Regions from separate parts of the Cupriavidus phytohabitans genome, predicted to be linked through region 3. Evidence: predicted binding sites of a transcription regulator. Region 3 holds the regulator's gene; each other region holds the start of a gene.
What was found. Region 3 encodes sigma-54, which starts transcription at its own class of promoters, with help from an activator protein. Its sites were predicted from a motif close to TGGCANGNAANCTGCTTT; they were not measured.

Region 1: the regulator sigma-54 is predicted to act here: its motif matches at 1,370-1,387, upstream of J8I34_RS07240 (pilin).
Region 2: the regulator sigma-54 is predicted to act here: its motif matches at 1,401-1,418, upstream of pqqA (pyrroloquinoline quinone precursor peptide PqqA).

Annotation. Positions count from the first base shown of each region.
Region 1 covers NZ_JAGIQB010000007.1:172,237-175,509, reverse strand. Annotated here, with positions in the region: gene J8I34_RS07245 (PglL family O-oligosaccharyltransferase) at 1-746, opposite strand, end outside; gene J8I34_RS07240 (pilin) at 841-1,302, opposite strand; gene J8I34_RS07235 (TerC family protein) at 1,621-2,316, opposite strand; gene sucD (succinate--CoA ligase subunit alpha) at 2,571-3,273, opposite strand, start outside.
Region 2 covers NZ_JAGIQB010000020.1:112,390-115,662, reverse strand. Annotated here, with positions in the region: gene J8I34_RS16140 (sigma-54-dependent Fis family transcriptional regulator) at 1-1,228, shown strand, start outside; gene pqqA (pyrroloquinoline quinone precursor peptide PqqA) at 1,492-1,566, shown strand; gene pqqB (pyrroloquinoline quinone biosynthesis protein PqqB) at 1,652-2,569, shown strand; gene pqqC (pyrroloquinoline-quinone synthase PqqC) at 2,566-3,258, shown strand; gene pqqD (pyrroloquinoline quinone biosynthesis peptide chaperone PqqD) at 3,255-3,273, shown strand, end outside.
Region 3 covers NZ_JAGIQB010000018.1:105,846-109,118, reverse strand. Annotated here, with positions in the region: gene lptA (lipopolysaccharide transport periplasmic protein LptA) at 1-175, shown strand, start outside; gene lptB (LPS export ABC transporter ATP-binding protein) at 229-1,029, shown strand; gene J8I34_RS14905 (RNA polymerase factor sigma-54) at 1,185-2,663, shown strand; gene hpf (ribosome hibernation-promoting factor, HPF/YfiA family) at 2,712-3,062, shown strand.

The sequences.
Region 1 (3,273 bases), on a different contig from region 3:
TCGCGCGGCGTGCCGCGTGCCAGCCATGCGGCCACCAGCGCGTAGACGGCGGCCAGCCCGACATGCAGCACGCCAGTGCGCGATCCGGATAGCACGACGCCGCTTTCCAGCAATGCCACGGCTGCCAGCCACATCGGGAAGCGCAGCCTGCCGCGCGATGCCAGCCAGACTGATGCGACCAGTGCGAGACCGTGCACGGTGGCCTGGTGGTTGGGCTGGTTCAGGTTGCCCCAGAGGCGGCGGTTGTCGTCGTAGAAGTAGGTGGAAACGAGACCGAAGGCGCTGCGCTCGAGATGGAAGAGCTGCACCCACTGCGTGACGGTGCCGAGCAGGCCGGCGATCAGGAAGGCGATGGCAAGGGTGTCGCCGGCGTTGAGCGATTCCGATACTCGATTGCGGCGGTACGACCATGCGGCGCATGTCACGGCTGCGCCGAGCAATAGGGTCAGGACGGTCAGGGTGGCGCTGCCGGTGATATCGACGTGGCCGAGCGCGGTGCGTGTCAGGCCGACGGCGGCGAGCCAGAGGAACAGCAAGGCTACCCACGGCAGTGAAATCGTCGTGGTTGCCGCTGGTGTGGCGGGCGTGCGAAGCGCCAGGAACGAGACCAGGGCAAGCGCGCAGCATGCGGCAGCCCATTCGCCGTAGAACGTCGCGAGTGGGAGCGTATGCCTGGAAACTAGCAGCGGGAAGACGATTGCTGCGATGAGGGCAGCCGACGGGAGGGTTGTCCGGGACGGCGGCATTGAGGCGCCTAGTTTGGGGAAAGGCGCATGATAGCTTGTGGCACGGGCAAAGAAAAAGCGCCCGAAGGCGCTTTCCACAGCGGAGATTGCCTGCTTAAACGCCAGTTTGTGCCCTGGTGCAAGTGGCCCCACCACCGGTTACCGACGCCCAGGTAACAGCGTTGGTGCCGACGGTCGGGGACATCGTTACCGTACACGCGGGCAATTGCACTGCGCCCGTGATAACGATCGCCGCAGTTGCAGCCGTGAGGGCAACCGTGCCATTGGGCGGGTTCTGGGTGCCAGGATAGCCAACAGTCGTCGTCAGTTTGGCGACGGTATCGCACGAAGCCAACACGCCGCCGTTCTCTTGCAAGCACTGGGCAACTGCCATCTTCAGCGCTGCTACGGAAGTAATGTTGTCCGACCAGCGTGCGCGCGTCACATAGTCCTGATACTGCGGAATCGCGATCGCCGCCAAAATACCAATGATCGCCACCACGATCATCAGTTCGATCAGCGTAAAGCCCTTCTGAATACGACGGCCCAGCTTCTTCAGTTTTTGTACCCGTTGCATGATTTGACCCCTCGAAGAGATTTTGGTTAAGCGTTGCACGTCTTCGGTTTCGTGACGCGGGAACTAATCAGCAGTAAGCGTGCCAGCCATATCCCACGTCCGTAGGGAGCAAAAAACGACAAATTTCGTCACCCGACAGAGGGAAACTGACCGCTTGCGCCAAATTTTGTCACCTGGGCGCACTACCACCCGCCGAAGCGACAAAATGTGCGATCACTCACATGAGTTAGTTGGAAATCGCACCGACAAAGGATGTCCGCCAGTTGGCAACAAAAAAGGGCGGCCAACCGGCCGCCCTTCCGTGCGAAGCAATACCCGTCAGGCCGTCTGCGGCGACCGGCGGTTCAGCATCTTGCCAATGATCACCACCAGGATCGCGCCGGCGGCGCCGAATACCAGGTGGGCGTGCGGCACGTGGACTTCAAACCATGCGGCATCGACCGGGTCGCTGACCAGCATCTCACCAGCCAGGTAACCCAGCAGCGCGGCGCCCAGCACGATGATGACCGGGAAGCGTTCCATCACCTTGAGCAGCAGCGTGCTGCCGAACACGATCAGCGGGATCGACAGGCCCAGGCCGATAATCAGCAGCATCAGCTGGCTGCCCTCGGGGCCCTTCTGCGCGGCGGCGGCCACGGCGACCACGTTGTCCAGCGACATCACCAGGTCGGCGATGAGGATGGTGCGGATGGCGGCCCAGATATTGTCCTTGCCGTCGTGGCCTTCCTCGTCGTCATCGCCGGTCAGCAGCTGCACGCCGATATAGACCAGCAGCACGGCGCCGACGATCTTCAGGTATGGCAGGCTCAGCAGCTTGACCGCGGCCACGGTCAGCACCACGCGCATGATGATGGCGGCAGCGCTGCCCCAGAAGATGGCCTTCTTCTGCTGGGCGGGCGGCAGGTTGCGCGAGGCGAGCGCGATCACCACCGCGTTGTCGCCGGACAGGACGATGTTGGTCAGGATGATCGATCCCAACGCAATCCAGAAAGTGGTGGAAGACAGCAGTTCCACGGGTAGGCTCCTCGAGTTCTATGTAGTGGCGGTTCTATGCGTGGCGCGCCCCGTCATCTGACGGGTGTTCGGATGTCTGAAAGCGCAGACATGACTGTTTAACCCACGAACCTTTCGATTAGATTTCAATCCTGTAATGTTCCGGGGTTTTCGTGACCCCCGAATCACTCGCCGTAAAAGAGAATGCCCCCGCCAGAAGGGCGGGGGCATCACAAGTCTGTCATTCCCGCGACAGCGGGAACGGCAAGCAGACCTTACAGCATCGCCTTCAGCAGGCGGCCCATCTCCGACGGGTTCTTGGTCACCTTGATACCGCAGGCTTCCATGATTTCCAGCTTGGCCTGGGCGGTGTCGGCACCGCCCGAGATCAGCGCGCCGGCGTGGCCCATGCGCTTGCCCGGAGGCGCGGTCACGCCAGCGATGAAGCCAACCACCGGCTTCTTCATGTTGTCCTTGATCCAGTGGGCGGCGTTGGCCTCGTCCGGACCACCGATCTCACCAATCATGACCACGGCGTCCGTGTCCGGATCGTCGTTGAACATCTTCATCACGTCGATGTGCTTCAGGCCGTTGATGGGGTCGCCACCAATGCCGACAGCCGACGACTGGCCCAGGCCCAGCGCGGTCAGCTGGCCCACGGCTTCGTACGTCAGCGTGCCCGAGCGCGACACCACGCCGATGCGGCCCTTCTTGTGGATGTGGCCCGGCATGATGCCGATCTTGATTTCGTCCGGCGTGATCAGGCCCGGGCAGTTCGGCCCCAGCAGCAGGGTCTTCTTGTTCTCGCGGCGCATGCGGTCCTTGACTTCCATCATGTCGCGCACGGGGATGCCTTCGGTGATGCAGACCACCAGGTCCAGGTCGGCGTCAACGGCTTCCCAGATCGCGGCAGCGGCGCCTGCGGGCGGCACGTAGATGACCGACACGGTGGCGCCGGTCTGGGCCTTGGCGTCCTTG
Region 2 (3,273 bases), on a different contig from region 3:
GCTGCAGGCGCATACGTTCTCTTCGCTGTTCGGCTTGTCGATGTCGCAGCTGTTCGACGCGGTGCGCGCGGCACCGGCGGCCTTGGTGCAGCTGCAGTTGCCAAGCGGCGTCAAGGTCAGCGCGCGCGTGGAATCGAAGACCAGCCGGAGCGCGATGCCCGGCGTCGACGCAGCGCGCCAGGACGCGCGCGAGGCCATCGTGGCGCCACAGCGCCCGCGCGCCGACCCGTCCGCGCCCGAGGGACTGGATGAGCTGGACACCGGCGACACCCAGATCCGGGCCGTCATCGGCAAGCTGCGCAAGGTGATCGGCAAGGACATCCCGGTGATGGTGCTGGGCGAAACCGGCACCGGCAAGGAACTGATGGCGCGCGCCATCCACGCCGACAGCCCGCGCCGCGCGGGTCCGTTCATCGCCGTGAACTGCGCGTCGATCCCCGAGAACCTGATCGAGTCGGAGCTGTTCGGCTATGAGGAAGGCGCCTTCACCGGCGCCCGCAAGAAGGGCGGCATCGGCAAGATGCTGCTGGCCAACGGCGGCACGCTGTTCCTGGACGAGATCGGCGACATGCCGCTGCACCTGCAGGGGCGGCTGCTGCGCGCGCTGCAGGAGCGCGCGGTGCAACCGCTGGGCAGCAGCAAGGTGATCCATATCGATGTTTCGCTGGTGTGCGCCACCAACCGCAATCTGCGCGAAATGGTCGCCGGCGGGCAGTTCCGCGAGGACCTGTACTACCGCCTCAACGGCCTGGTGGTGCGCCTGCCCGCGCTGCGCGAGCGCAGCGACCTGGACGTGGTGGCGGGCAAGCTGCTGCGCCAGGAGCAGCCCGCGGGCGCGACGCCCCGCATCAAGGGCTCGGTGATGGGGATGTTCCGGGAATACCACTGGCCGGGCAACATCCGCCAGCTCGGCAACCTGCTGCGCACCGCGCGGCTGATGGCGGAAGGCGAAGCCGAGATCACCGAGGACCACCTGCCCGACGATTTCCTGGACGACCTGCGCGAGCGGCAGGCGCGGGCGGCCGCGCCGTCAGCCCCTGCCCTGGCTAGCGTGCCACCGGGCGTGCAGCCGACGCGGCTGGCCGAGGTCGAGGTCCAGGCCATCGTCGCCACCGTCAGGGCGCACCACGGCAATATCTCGGCGGCGGCCAAGGCGCTGGGCATTTCGCGCAATACGGTCTACCGCAAGATGGAAGAGGCGCGCGGGCTGCCGTACCAGCCCGGCTGAACCCCGCCCAGGCACTGGCGGCGGGAACGCACCGCGGCGGTGTCCCGTTTCTGGACAAGTGTCCCACTTTGAAACAGTCGTGACACAGTAAGCAGGCGCGCACGGGCAGCGGGCACGCGCTCGCCCGGCGGCCCGAAGCGTCGCCGTTGCAGGCGGTGGCCATGGACATGTCGGGCATGGATGTTGCCTTGACAAGGATGCGGCGGCCCGCCTGCCGCGCCACGACGATATTCACTAACCATCCCATACGAGGAGAGAGAGACATGACCTGGACCACGCCTGCCTACACCGAGCTGCGGCTGGGCTTTGAGATCACGATGTATATCGCCAACCGCTGATCGCGCCGGGACAGGCGCAACGCCCGCATTGCCGGGCCATGCGCCTGCTCCGTGACGCCATGCCCCACGACAAAGCGCTCGCGCCATGACAACCATCCGGGTACTGGGGTCGGCCGCCGGCGGCGGCTTCCCGCAGTGGAACTGCAACTGCCACAACTGCGACGGCGTGCGCCGCGGCACCGTGCGGGCCACGCCGCGCACGCAGTCGTCGATCGCGCTCTCCGGCGACGGGCCGGATGCGGTCCTGGTCAACGCCTCGCCCGACATCCTGCAGCAGCTGCGCCAGGCGCCCGCGCTGCAGCCGGCGCGCGCGCCGCGCGACAGCGCCATCGCGGCGGTGCTGCTGATGGACGCGCAGATCGACCACGTCACCGGCCTGCTGATGCTGCGCGAGCACCGCCAGCCCTTGCCGCTCTACGCGACCGCGGCGGTGCTCGACGACCTGGGCACAGCCTTTCCGCTGACCCGCATGCTGTCGCACTACTGCGGCTTGCAGACGCACACCCTGCCGTGTGACGGCACGCCGTTCACCGTGCCGCCGCTGGAGCACATCCGGCTCACGGCCGTGCCGCTGCAAAGCAAGGCGCCGCCCTACTCCCCCAGCCGCAACGCCCCACGCGTCGGCGACAACATCGGCCTGCGCATCGAGGACTGCCGCAGCGGGCGCCGCGCTTTCTATGCGCCCGGCCTCGGCAGCGTCGACGACCGCGTCTTCGCGGAACTGCGCAACGCCGACGTGGTGCTGGTCGACGGCACCTTCTGGCGCGAGGACGAGATGCAGGCTCTGGGCTTCTCCGCCAAGGCCGCTGCCGACATGGGCCACCTGCCGCTGTCAGGCCGCGGCGGCATGATCGAGATCCTCGACCGGCTGCCGGCCGCCCGCAAGATCCTTATCCACATCAACAATACCAACCCCGTACTGCTGGAAGACTCGCCCGAACGCGCCGAACTGGCGCGGCATGGCATCGAGCTGGCCTGCGACGGCATGGAAATCGCGCTATGACACACCCCATTGCATGGAGCCCGGCAGAGTTCGAGGCCCGCCTGCGCGCCAAGGAAAGCGGCTACCACATCCACCATCCGTTCAACCGGCGCATGGCCGCGGGGCAGTGTTCGCCCGCGCAGATCCGCGCGTGGGTGGCGAACCGCTTTTACTACCAGACGAATATCCCGCTGAAGGATGCAGCGATCCTGTCCAACTGCCCCGACCGCGACACGCGCCGGCAGTGGGTCGTGCGCATCCTTGACCATGACGGCACCGACATCGTGCCCGGCGGAATCGAAGCCTGGCTGCGGCTGGGCCAGGCCGTGGGGCTGGAGCGCGAGACGCTGCTCGACCATCGGCACGTGCTGCCGGGCGTGCGCTTCGCCGTCGACGCCTATGTCAACTTCGGACGCCGCGCGCCGTGGCAGGAAGCGGTGTGCTCGTCGCTGACCGAGATGTTCGCACCGGAGATCCACAAGGAACGCCTGGCCGGCTGGCCCACCCACTACCCATGGATCGAGGCCGCCGGGCTGGACTACTTCCGTTCGCGCATCCCGCTGGCGCAGCGCGACGTCGACCATGGCCTGCGCGTGACGCTGGATTACTTCCGCACCCCGGAACAGCAGCAGCGCGCGCTCGACATCCTGCAGTTCAAGCTCGACGTTCTCTGGTCGATGCTCGACGCCATCCAGCACGACCAGCCATGACAGCCGACCCGACAG
Region 3 (3,273 bases):
CAGCCGCAAGGAGTTCTACACGGCTGCCGGCGGCGGCGACAACACCTCGGCCGCCAATCCGTCGGGCCGCGTGCGCGCGGTGCTGTCGCCTCGGCAGGACCCGAATGCGCAGGGTTCGGGCAGCGGCTCGCCGCTGGACCTGAAGCCGGCGCCCGCGCCCGCCAACAAACCCTGACGCCGGGCGGGGACCGCTTCCTCGCCTGAAACGCTGAACGCCAGACTGTGCCAATGACCGATACCGCCACCATCGCCGAAAAGCCTTCCGCCCAAGCCACGGCCGTCCTCGAAGGCGGCAGCACGCTGGTCGTGCGCCACCTGAAGAAGCACTACGGCTCGCGCACCGTGGTCAAAGATGTGTCGCTGGACGTGAAGAGCGGCGAAGTGGTCGGCCTGCTCGGCCCCAACGGCGCGGGCAAGACCACCTCCTTCTACATGATCGTGGGGCTGGTGAACCTGGACGAGGGCGATATCGTGCTCGACGGCGACCACATCAGCAGCCTGCCGATCCACGAGCGCGCGCGCATGGGCCTGTCCTACCTGCCGCAGGAAGCGTCGGTCTTCCGCAAGCTCAACGTCGAGGAAAACATCCGCGCCGTGCTGGAGCTGCAGGTGGAAAACGGCAAGCCGCTGGCCAAGGCCGAGATCGAGCGCAGGCTCGACGCGCTGCTCGACGACCTGCAGATTGCTCACTTGCGCAACAACCCGGCGCTGTCGCTGTCCGGCGGCGAACGCCGCCGCGTGGAAATCGCGCGCGCGCTGGCATCGTCGCCGCGCTTCATCCTGCTGGATGAACCGTTCGCCGGCGTGGACCCGATCGCAGTGGGCGAGATCCAGCGCATCGTCAGCTTCCTGAAGGCGCGCAACATCGGCGTGCTGATCACCGACCACAACGTGCGCGAAACGCTTGGCATCTGCGACCACGCGTACATCATCAGCGAAGGCACCGTGCTGGCCGCCGGGCGGCCCGAAGAGATCATCGCCAACGAATCGGTGCGGCGCGTCTACCTCGGCGAGAACTTCCGCATGTGATGTACTGGCCTGTCCACAGCGGCAGGCCATTGATTCTCCCTGCTTTCGGCCCCATGATCTGGGTGTGGGCCAGCCCACTGCCGGCGTCGATCGAGCCGCGACATTGATAGCAATTTCCGTTCCAACAACGGAAAGATGCGCATAAAATAGGTCGCATGAAACCGTCGCTACAGCTCCGCCTCTCCCAGCACCTGGCACTGACACCGCAACTGCAGCAGTCGATCAGGCTGTTGCAGCTTTCGACGCTGGAACTGCAGCAGGAAGTCGAACAGGCGCTCACGGAAAACCCCCTTCTCGAACGCGAGAACGACTGGATCGAAAGCCCGCTGCGCGTGGCCGCCGATGGTTCGGTCAATGTTCAGAGCGCGCCGGCGCCGGCACCTTCCGAGCCGCAAGGCAATGGCGAGGCGCGCACCGATGGCGCGGGCGACGACGACAGCTACGGCGACAGCAACAGTGGCGAAGACTATGGCGGCGACTGGAGCCTGGACGACTTCGCGCGCCGCCCGCAAGGCGACGAAGACGAGAAGACGCCGATGCAGCTGCGCGAGGCCGAGCCCACGCTGCGCGAATACCTGATGGAACAGCTCACGCCGCTGAAGATCTCGGTGCGCGACAAGGGCCTGGCCATCTTCCTGATCGAATCGCTCGACGACGACGGCTACCTCAGCGCGACACTCGAAGAAATCTGCGCCGAACTGCCGGAAGAGCTCGAATTCGAGATCGACGAAGTGCAGGCGATGCTGACGCTGCTGCAAAGCTTCGACCCGCCGGGCGTGGGCGCGCGCAATGCAGCCGAGTGCCTGGGCCTGCAATTGCGCCGGCTGCAGCACCCGCAGCGCGAACTGGCGCTGAACATCGTGCACAACCACCTCGAGCTGCTGGCGGTGCGCGACTACACGCGCCTGAAAAAAGCCCTGCAGGTAGACGAGCCTGCACTCAAGGCCGCGCACGAGCTGATCCGCTCGCTGGCACCCTATCCGGGCCAGGCTTACAGCCGACCCGAGGCCGACTTCGTCGTGCCCGATGTGTTCGTGCGCAAGAGCGGCAGCGGCTGGATCGCGCAGCTCAATCCCGATGTGATGCCGAGGCTGCGCATCAACGACATGTACGCGCAGATCCTGCGCGGCGCGAAGGGCGAGTCGGGTACCGCGGGCCTGCAGCAGAAACTGCAGGAAGCGCGCTGGCTGATCAAGAATATCCAGCAAAGGTTCGACACGATCCTGCGTGTCTCGCAGGCCATTGTCGAGCGTCAAAAGAACTTTTTCACGCACGGCGAAATCGCCATGCGCCCCTTGGTTTTGCGGGAGATTGCCGATACACTGGGATTACACGAGTCAACCATCTCCCGGGTGACGACCAATAAATACATGGCAACGCCGATGGGTACTTTCGAACTGAAGTACTTCTTCGGCAGCCACGTGTCCACCGAAACCGGTGGCGCGGCTTCATCAACGGCCATCCGCGCCTTGATCAAGCAACTGATAGGAGCCGAAGACCCGAGGAATCCCCTTTCCGACAGTCGCATCGCCGAACTGCTGGGTGAGCAAGGCTTCGTTGTCGCACGCCGCACCGTTGCCAAATATCGCGAAGCCCTGAAGATCCCCGCAGTGAATCTCCGCAAGTCTTTGTAGCCGAGCCCACCGCCTGCCTGGTGAGGCTCTTTCAGAAGGAGAAGCGCTATGAACTTCAAGATCAGTGGACACCACCTTGACATCACGCCGCCGTTGCGTGAGTACGTGGAAACGAAGCTGGAGCGAATCGTCAGGCATTTCGATCAGGTCATTGGCGTTAGCGTGCTGCTCTCTGTCGACAATCACAAGGAAAAGGACAGGCGGCAATATGCGGAAATCAATCTACATCTCAGGGGCAAGGACATCTTCGTTGAAGCGCATCATGAAGACCTGTATGCAGCGATCGACGCACTAGTCGACAAGCTGGACCGTCAGGTACTGCGCTACAAGGACCGCGTGCAAGGCCACGACCGCGAAGCGGTCAAGTACCAGATGGCCGCAGCGCAGATGCAGCAATGAGCGTGCCCGGGGGCCCTGCAGAGGGCTGCTGAATCAAGACTGAACAGGCAAGCCGCGCATAGCGCGGCTTTTTTGCGCCTGCGGCGCTGTGCGCTGTGGCGCCTGCGCAAAGGCGTGTCACCCGTTTGAGACGGAGTGTTCGCAACGGCCGCGGCAGGGTGTATGCTGCGCCATACATGCAGAGCCGCATCCTGCCCGCGCCCGCTTACGG